4 regions of the Streptomyces sp. NPDC001194 genome follow, and region 1 is predicted to be linked to each of the others. Evidence: riboswitches for the same ligand, from Rfam matches in the RefSeq annotation. Region 1 holds a riboswitch; each other region holds the start of a gene.

Evidence for each region. A riboswitch is a leader RNA that binds a small molecule or an ion and turns the genes downstream of it on or off. The one in region 1 is predicted to bind cobalamin.
Region 2: linked by a shared signal. The riboswitch ahead of metE (5-methyltetrahydropteroyltriglutamate--homocysteine S-methyltransferase) and the one ahead of ACFY1T_RS31810 (acyl-CoA thioesterase) in region 1 are both predicted to bind cobalamin.
Region 3: linked by a shared signal. The riboswitch ahead of ACFY1T_RS33080 (energy-coupling factor ABC transporter permease) and the one ahead of ACFY1T_RS31810 (acyl-CoA thioesterase) in region 1 are both predicted to bind cobalamin.
Region 4: linked by a shared signal. The riboswitch ahead of cobN (cobaltochelatase subunit CobN) and the one ahead of ACFY1T_RS31810 (acyl-CoA thioesterase) in region 1 are both predicted to bind cobalamin.

The regions. Positions count from the first base shown of each region.
Region 1 is NZ_JBIAXU010000023.1:56,321-58,513, reverse strand. Features, by position in the region: gene ACFY1T_RS31815 (APC family permease) at 1-538, shown strand, start outside; gene ACFY1T_RS31810 (acyl-CoA thioesterase) at 594-1,058, opposite strand; cobalamin riboswitch at 1,148-1,293, opposite strand; gene ACFY1T_RS31805 (PIG-L family deacetylase) at 1,521-2,193, shown strand, end outside.
Region 2 is NZ_JBIAXU010000007.1:65,996-68,188, reverse strand. Features, by position in the region: gene metE (5-methyltetrahydropteroyltriglutamate--homocysteine S-methyltransferase) at 1-1,230, opposite strand, end outside; cobalamin riboswitch at 1,420-1,575, opposite strand; gene ACFY1T_RS17645 (oleate hydratase) at 1,731-2,193, opposite strand, start outside.
Region 3 is NZ_JBIAXU010000025.1:102,001-104,193, forward strand. Features, by position in the region: gene cbiQ (cobalt ECF transporter T component CbiQ) at 1-187, opposite strand, end outside; gene ACFY1T_RS33075 (energy-coupling factor ABC transporter substrate-binding protein) at 191-553, opposite strand; gene ACFY1T_RS33080 (energy-coupling factor ABC transporter permease) at 559-1,260, opposite strand; cobalamin riboswitch at 1,289-1,484, opposite strand; gene ACFY1T_RS33085 (flavodoxin family protein) at 1,584-2,193, shown strand, end outside.
Region 4 is NZ_JBIAXU010000010.1:200,164-202,356, reverse strand. Features, by position in the region: gene cobN (cobaltochelatase subunit CobN) at 1-1,168, opposite strand, end outside; cobalamin riboswitch at 1,201-1,339, opposite strand; gene cobG (precorrin-3B synthase) at 1,478-2,193, shown strand, end outside.

The sequences.
Region 1 (2,193 bases):
GACCATCATCCCGGCCTCCCGTACCGCACTGTCCATGGCCCGCCGCCGGGCACTGCCCGACGGGTTCGCCCACATCGACGCCCGCCGGGGCACACCGAGCACCAGCACCTGGTGGGTCACCGGCACCGCGACCGTCTGGTACGTCGTCATCCACCGGATCAGCGAGAACGCCCTCGCGGACTCCCTCACCGCCCTGTCGCTGCTCATCGCCTTCTACTACGCCCTCACCGGCATCGCCTGCGCCGTCTGGTACCGGCGACGGCTGATGCGGGGGCCGGGCCCCTTCCTGCTGCTCGGTGCGGGCCCCCTGCTCGGCTCGGCGCTGCTGATCTGGCTGCTGGTCGAGTCCGTCGCCGACATGGCCGATCCGGACAACGCCTCCAGCGCGACCGCCTGGTTCGGGTTGGGCGCCCCGCTGGTCATCGCGCTCTTCCTGGCCGGCGCCGGAGTGGTGCTGATGCTGCTGCGCCGCGCCGCGTCCGGAGCCTTCTGGCGCGAACGCCCCGGCGTGGCCCCCGAGGCGCCCTGGAGTCCCTAGAGGACCTGTCGGGCCCCGCCCCGCGGGGCGGGGCCCGACGGGCTCAGGGCTGTGCTCAGGGCGCGGCGGGCACGTCCACGGGCGAGGCCGGGGACGCGGACGCCTCCAGGGCCGGGACGGGGCGCGTTCGGCCCTCGGCGTCTATCGCGACGAAGGTGAGCCGGGCCGTGGCGACCTCGCTGGTCGGGCCCGAGGCGTTCCATCGCTCGGCCCGGACGCTCACGGCGACCGTCATCGAGGTGCGGCCCGCCCGTTCCAGCTCGGCGTCGGCACGGAGCAGGTCCCCGGCGCGTACCGGAGCGAGGAAGGACATGCGGTCCACGGCCACGGTCACCGCGGGGCCGTCGGCATGGCGGCCGGCCGCGGCGGCGGCCGCGTCGTCGATGAGCTTCATCACCACGCCGCCGTGGATGGTGCCGTAGAGGTTGGTGTCGTGCTCGCTCATGATGTGGGCGAGCGTCACCCGGGAGTCACCCGGCTGCTTGCGGCGGCGCCCTGCGGTGGTGGTCAGATCGGCCATGTCAACTCTCCTTCGCGAGTTGCGGCGGGAAGGCCCCGGGCGGTCTCGCCGGGACCCCGCACGACGGCTTCGGCGTGCGGGCAGCGGGCAGGTCTTCGGACTCGCGGGCACGTCTCGTCGTACGAGACCCCTACTGGCCGTCGCTTCCCGGACCGGTCCGGTCCAGTGCGTATGACGGCGGTCGTTCCCGCTCACCGCTGCGGGGCAGTCCCGGATTCCCACCGGGTTCCCTCTTGCGACGCATCCCGCCTGGCGGACGGGGCGCACCAGCTGCACCGGCCACCCTACTCGCGCCGGTGACCGGCCTGACCAGGGGCGTCTTCGTGCGGCGCAGGGGCCCACGGGCCATCGCGGGCCGATCGGCCGTTGCGGGAACAGCCGGTCCGGCTGGCACTGTTGCACCAGGAGGGGGGCCGGTGACGTACCGGCGGGCCCTGACGTACTTCCGCAGGAGGATTTTTCATGGCTGACCGGCCTTTGACGCTCATGGCAGTGCACGCCCACCCCGACGACGAGGCCACCGGAACCGGAGGGGTCCTCGCGCGGTACGCGGCGGAGGGCATCCGCACGGTTCTCGTGACATGTACCGACGGCCGCTGCGGTGACGGACCGGGGGGTACCAAGCCGGGTGATCCCGGGCACGATCCGGCGGCCGTCGCCTCGATGCGCCGACGGGAACTCGAGGCGAGCTGTGACGTCCTGAAGATCAGCGATCTGGAGATGCTGGACTATGCCGACTCCGGGATGATGGGCTGGCCGAGCAACGACGCCCCCGGATCCTTCTGGCAGACCCCCGTGGAGGAGGGCGCCGCCCGGCTCGCGGAGCTGATGCGCCACTACCGGCCCGATGTGGTCGTCACCTACGACGAGAACGGCTTCTACGGCCATCCCGACCACATCCAGGCGCACCGCATCACGATGGCGGCGCTGGAGATGACCGAGTCGGCATCGAAGGTGTACTGGACGACGATGCCCCGCTCCGGAATGCGGCGGTTCGGGGAGATCATGCGGGAGTTCCACGAGGACATGCCGGAGCCGGATCCCGCCGAGGCCGCCGCCCTGGCCGAGATCGGGCTTCCCGACGACGAGATCAGCACGTGGGTGGACACCACCGCCTTCGCCGGTCAGAAGTTCG
Region 2 (2,193 bases), on a different contig from region 1:
ACGGGCGCGCACGGCGGGGTCGTGGGTGATGGCGGAGCCGGCGCGGGAGGCCAGGTCGGCCCGGTTGGCGGCGAGTTCGGCCGCGATGGCGCCGGTGCCCTTGGCGAGTCCGCGGGCCAGGGTGGCGATCTCGGCGGTCTTCTGGCGGGCGAAGGCGAGCCAGCGCCGGACCTGCGGATCGATGTCGCGTTCGGCACTCGCGTCGAGTGGGACGTGCAGGAGCGAGCAGGACGCCGCGACGTCCACCCGGCCGGCGAGACCCAGGAGGGTGCCGAGGGTGGTCAGGGACTTCTGGTGGTCGTTGATCCAGATGTTGCGTCCGTCGACCACGCCGGCGACGAGCCGCTTGCCGGGCAGTCCGCCGACCGCGGCGAGGTCGGCGAGGTTCGCGGCGCCGCGGCCCGTGAAGTCGAGGGCGAGGCCTTCGACGGGGGCCGCGGCCAGCACCTGGAGGGCGTCGCCGAGCCGGTCGAAGTACGAGGCGACGAGCACCTTGGGGCGGTCGGTCGGCGCGCCGAGCTCGCGGTAGGCGCGGGCGGCGGCGTTCAGGTCGGCCGGGGTGCGGTCCTGGACCAGGGCGGGCTCGTCCAGCTGCACCCACTCGGCGCCGGCGGCCCGCAGGTCGGCCAGGACCCGGGCGTAGACGGGCAGCAGCCGGTCGAGCAGGGTCAGCGGCTGGAAGTCGGCGGCCACGCCCGGGGCGGGCTTGGCCAGCAGCAGGTAGGTGACGGGGCCGACCAGGACCGGGCGGGCCGTGTGCCCGAGCCCGAGGGCCTGCTCCAGCTCGGCGACCTGCCGGGTGGAATCGGCGGTGAAGACGGTGTCCGGGCCGAGCTCGGGGACCAGGTAGTGGTAGTTGGTGTCGAACCACTTGGTCATCTCGAGCGGGGCGGCGTCCTGGGTGCCTCGGGCCATCGCGAAGTAGCCGTCGAGGGCGTCGGCGGCGACCGCCGCGCGGTGCCGCTCGGGGACGGCGCCGACCATGACGCTGGTGTCCAGGACGTGGTCGTAGTACGAGAAGTCACCGGTCGGCACCTCGGTGATGCCGGCGTCGGCCAGCTGCTGCCAGTTCGAACGGCGCAGGCCGGCCGCGGTCTCCCGGAGGGCGTCGGCGGTGACGAGGCCCTTCCAGTAGCCCTCGACGGCCTTCTTCAGTTCGCGGCCCCGTCCCTGGCGGGGGTAGCCGTACACGGTGGCTCGTGCTGCCGCGGCTGCGGGCTTCGCTGTCACGGAACTCTCCTTCGCGAGATGTGTCCAGAACATCCCGGACGACGGGACGCGGACGCGAAGGGACGACAGAACGCGCGGACCACGCCGCGGGAGGGAACACCGCACGTGCCGCTCGCTGTGTACGCCGACCCGCCCACGAGGTCACCGGGATGTCCGCATGCGGAATTCGTCCGCGTGCGGGCAACGGGCAGGTCTTCGGACTCGCGGGCACGCCTGCCGGTCTCCCGGCGGGCACCTAGTGGCCGTCGCTTCCCAGGACCGTTGTCCGGTCCCAGTGCGTATGACGGCGGTCGTTCCCGCTCACCGCTGCGGGGCAGTCCCGGATTCCCACCGGGTTCCCTCTTACGACGCATCCCGCCTGGCGGACGGGGCGAACCAGCTGCACCGGCCACCCTAGGACGCGCGGTCTCCCACCGGCGAGCCGTGTCCGTCATTCGGACGAAAAGGTGAGACGCCCTGCCGGTGGCGCGTGGGCCGTCAGCCGTCTCGAGGCGCCGGAGTCAGCGGCGGTGCATCGTGTGCAGGGCTTCGAGCAGGACCTTCGGGTCGTGGGCTCCCTTGTGGACCGGCGGGGGCCGCCGGTCGAGGTGGAGCAGGCCGGCCACGGCGGTCCAGGCGGTGCGGACCGAGTACTCGACGGTGAACACCACATCGTCGGGTACTTCGGCGTACTGGCCGATGAAGGCCAGGTTGGTGGATCCCTCGGGGACGACGTCGGGCCGGTCGCCGGCCTTGCGGACGAGGAACTGGCTGGTGATGTACGGCATCAGGGCCGGCCGTACGACGGACGACTCCAGGATCTGCCCGCTCTGGGCGAGCCGCAGGTGTCCCAGCACCTCGGTCAGCACCTCGCGGCCCGTGCACCGCGCCATCGTCTTGCCCACGTGGTCGCCGGCCTTGTCCGGGAACAGTGCGTAGCCCCACCAGACGTAGGTGTCCTGCGGCTGTTCGTGGAAGTGCGGC
Region 3 (2,193 bases), on a different contig from region 1:
GCTGCCGCCCGGCCACGCCGGCCGGACCGAGCAGCACGGCGAGGGTGGCGGCGGCGACCAGCGGCCCGCCGGGCCAGGGCGGCAGGCACACGGCGGTGACCGTCAGCCCGAGCCCCAGCAGGGCCTTCTCCAGCGGATGCCGGCGCCGCCACCGGCTGCCGTGCGCCGCCACGTCGATCGGCAGCACCGCCTACGACTCCGCGGCGGCCGTGCCGGGCGCCCCGGAGCCGTCCGGAGCACCCGCGGCGGCGGCGAGGGCGGCGCCCTGGCGGCGGCCCTTGCGGACGCCGAAGTAGTACGCGAGCACGCCCGCGCCCAAGGCCGCCTGGAGGGCGAACAGGGCCGACTCCACCTCCCCGGAGGGGGGTTCGTACAGCGGCGAGAACCAGGGCTCGTAGTCCGGCTTCAGCTCGGTGATGGCCGTCTCCGCCTGCGCGTCGGCGCCCGTGAACGGCTCCTCCTTGCCCTCGCCCATCCCGAGCGCGATCGGCAGCACGGCCAGCGCCGCCACCAGGAGCAGCAGCAGGCCGTTGATCTTCGTGTTCCGGCTCATGCCCATCAGACCGCCGCCTTCCGCTCGCCCTGCACGCCGCGCCCGCTCAGCTTCGCCACGCCCAGCCGGACCAGGTCCGACCTGCTCGACTGCATCAGCAGCCGCATCACGAGCACCGTCAGCAGCCCCTCGCTCACCGCGAGCGGGATCTGGGTCACGGCGAAGATGCCCCCGAACTTCGCGAGCGCGCCGAGGAACCCGGTTCCCGGGTCCGGGAAGGCCAGCGCCAGCTGTACGGAGGTCACGCAGTAGGTGACCAGGTCGGCGAAGAAGGCGCCGAAGAAGACGGTCACCATCAGCGGGACGCCGAAGCGCTTGAGCAGCAGGTAGACCCCGTACCCCGCCCACGGCCCGGCGATCGCCATCGAGAAGACGTTCGCGCCGAGGGTGGTCAGGCCGCCGTGCGCCAGCAGCAGCGCCTGGAAGAGCAGGGTGATCGTGCCGAGCACCGCCATGATCGGCGGCCGGAACAGGATCGCCCCGAGTCCGGTCCCCGTGGGGTGCGAGCAACTGCCCGTCACGGACGGGATCTTCAGCGCGGACAGGACGAAGGTGAATGCTCCGGACGCCCCGAGCAGCAGCGTGCTCTCCGGGTTCGCCTTCACCTCGCGGGTGAGGGCGCGGACGCCGTGGACGACGAACGGAGCGGACGCGGCGCCCCAGGCGACCGCGTGCAATGGGGGCAGGAACCCCTCGGCTATGTGCATGTGTGGGGAGACCTCTCCAGCACCTCGTGGATGGACAACGCGCCCCGGCCGGTCTCCTGGCTCACGGGTGCTGATGCCCTGGCCCCGCCTTCCCGGGCGGTGCGGAACATCCCGCGCCGCCCAGTGGCCTCCCGAAGGAATGGAGCCGGACTTCCCGTTCACAGTGGCGAGGGCCGCACCGGTTTCCCACCGGTTTCCCGAACACCAAGGCCAGCTGACCCTAGTCGGAGGGACGGACCTGTACCAACCCGGCCCGAACGCCCGGACGCCCGAACGGCTGCGGTCCGCTGGCGGCCCCGGCCGCCGCCGCGCAGGCTGGCGGCGTGCCCGCCGACTTCGACTACTCCGACCTGACCGCCGTCTACGTCAACTGCACCCTCAAGCGCTCGCCCGAGACCAGCAACACCGAGGGCCTGATCGACCGCAGCCGCGCCGTCATGGCGGCGGCCGGCGCCCGGACCTCGCTCATCCGCGCCGTCGACCACGACATCGCCACCGGTGTCTGGCCCGACATGACCGAGCACGGCTGGGAAAGCGACCAGTGGCCCGTCCTCTACAGCCAGATCATGGACGCCGACATCCTCGTACTGTGCGGCCCGATCTGGCTCGGCGACAACAGCTCCGTGATGAAGCAGGTCATCGAGCGGCTCTACGCCTGCTCCTCGATCCTGAACGAGCGGGGCCAGTACGCCTATTACGGCCGCGTCGGCGGAGCGCTCATCACCGGCAACGAGGACGGCGTGAAGCACTGCGCGATGAACGTCCTCTACAGCCTCCAGCACCTCGGCTACGCGATCCCGCCGCAGGCCGACGCCGGCTGGATCGGCGAGGCCGGGCCGGGTCCCTCGTACCTCGACCCCGGCTCGGGCGGCCCCGAGAACGACTTCACCAACCGGAACACCACCTTCATGTCCTGGAACCTCATGCACCTGG
Region 4 (2,193 bases), on a different contig from region 1:
GCTCGTCGCCGTCGCCCGAGACCAGGCCCGGGACGTCCTCGACGGGGCCGAAGTCGTATCCGCCCGCGATGAGGGTGCGCAGCAGCTCCACGGCGCTGGCCGGGGTGTCCAGGCCGACCGCGTTGCCGATGCGGGAGTGCTTGGTGGGGTACGCCGAGAGGACGAGCGCGACCTTCTTGTCGCGGCGCTCGATGTGCCGCAGCCGGGCGTGCCGGACGGCGATGCCGGCCACGCGGGCGGCGCGCTCGGGGTCGGCCACGTACGCGGGCAGGCCGTCCTCGTCGAGCTCCTTGAAGGAGAACGGGACGGTGATCAGGCGGCCGTCGAACTCGGGCACGGCGACCTGCGTCGCGGCGTCGAGCGGGGAGAGGCCCTCGTCGTTCTCCTCCCAGGCGCTGCGCGAGCCGGTCAGGCACAGGGCCTGCAGGATCGGCACGCCGAGCCCGGCGAGCGCGCCCGCGTCCCAGGACTCGTCGTCGCCGCCGGCCGAGGCCGTCGCGGGCTTGGTGCCGCCGGCCGCGAGCACCGTGGTGACGATCGCGTCCGCCGACTCCAGCCGCGCGATGAGCTCCGGCTCGGGCGCGCGCAGGGAGGACACGTACAGCGGGACGGGCGTCCCGCCGGCCTCCACGATCGCGTCGCACAGCGCGTGCACGAAGGCGGTGTTGCCGCTCATCTGGTGGGCGCGGTAGTACAGCACCGCGATGCGCGGGCCGTACGGGCGCACCGGGGTGCGCTCCAGCGGGCCCCAGGTGGGCGCCGCGGCCGGCGGCTCGAAGCCGTGTCCGGTGAGCAGCACGGTGTCGGAGAGGAAGCGCGCCAGCTGGTCCAGGTTGGCGGGGCCGCCGTGGGCGAGGTAGCCGTGCGCCTCGGCCGCGATGCCGATCGGGACCGTCGAGGCCTCCATCAGCTGGGCGTCCGGGGCCTGTTCGCCGGTGAGGACGACCACCGGGCGGGTCTGGTCCGGCGCCAGGAGCAGGTCGAGCCCGTCCTGCCAGGCGCGCAGGCCGCCCAGGAGGCGTACGACGACCAGGTCGACGCCGTCGAGCAGGGCGGGGAGGTCGTCGAGGGGAAGGCGGGAGGGGTTCGCGAACCGGTACGGCACGGGGCCGTCCGCGGCGCGGGCGCTGAGCAGATCGGTGTCGGACGTCGACAGCAGCAGGATCATGCGGCGGCATGCCTTCCTCGGGGTTTCCGCGCCCCGGGCAGTGAGGACAGCGGGAGTTCCTGACTCACCCGGCGGATCGCTCCGCGGGGTTCACAGTGGCGGGACCGCGCCGGATTCGCACCGGGCTTCCTCCCAGCGGGCCACGTGGCTCCGCCGGTGGTCATCTTAGGTGGCCTTCTCGCGGGCCGGGAGTGGGGGTGGCCGCGCCCGGGGAGCGGATCGGGGCAGGTCGGGCGGAGGGCGGGGCGCACGGGGCGGGTGGTGACGGACACAGGCCGGGGCAGGTCAATCGTGGGTATGCTCGCCGCCATGCCGCCCCAGCCCCCTTCCGCCGCACCGCGGGACGAACCGGTCATACGTGACCGCGGTGACGCCTGCCCCGGTGCGCTGCGGCTGCACGCGGCGGACGACGGGTACCTGGCCCGGATCCGGATACCCGGCGGAATGCTCGACGCGGACGCGGCCCTGCTGCTGGCCGACGCGGCGGACCGGCTCGGCGACGGCCGCATCGACCTCACCTCGCGGGGCAACGCGCAGCTGCGCGGGCTCGGCGCGAGCTGCGGGGGCGAGCTGCAGGGCGTGCTCGTACGCGCCGGGCTGCTGCCCGCACCCACCCACGAGCGGGTCCGCAACATCGTCGCCTCGCCGCTGACCGGCCTGGACCGGAGCGGTCTGCCCGATGTGGCGCCGTGGGTCGCGGAGCTGGACCGGCTGCTGTGCGCGAGCGGGGCGGCGGCCGGGCTGTCCGGACGCTTCCTGTTCGCCCTCGACGACGGACGCGGGGACGTCACCTCGCTCGACGCCGACGTGAACCTGGCAGCGGTCCGGGGCGGGGAGCGGGCCCTGCTGTGGACCGCAGATCCCGCGGACGCCCTGCTCGTGGCCGCCGCCGACGGGCCGCGGGCCGCGCTCGTCGCCGCCTCGTACTTCCTGGACGCCGTCCGCCGGGCCGGTACCCGGGCCTGGCGGGTGTCCGAGCTGCCCGCCGAACAGGCGCTGCGTTCCGCCGGGTTGGGGGTCCTTCT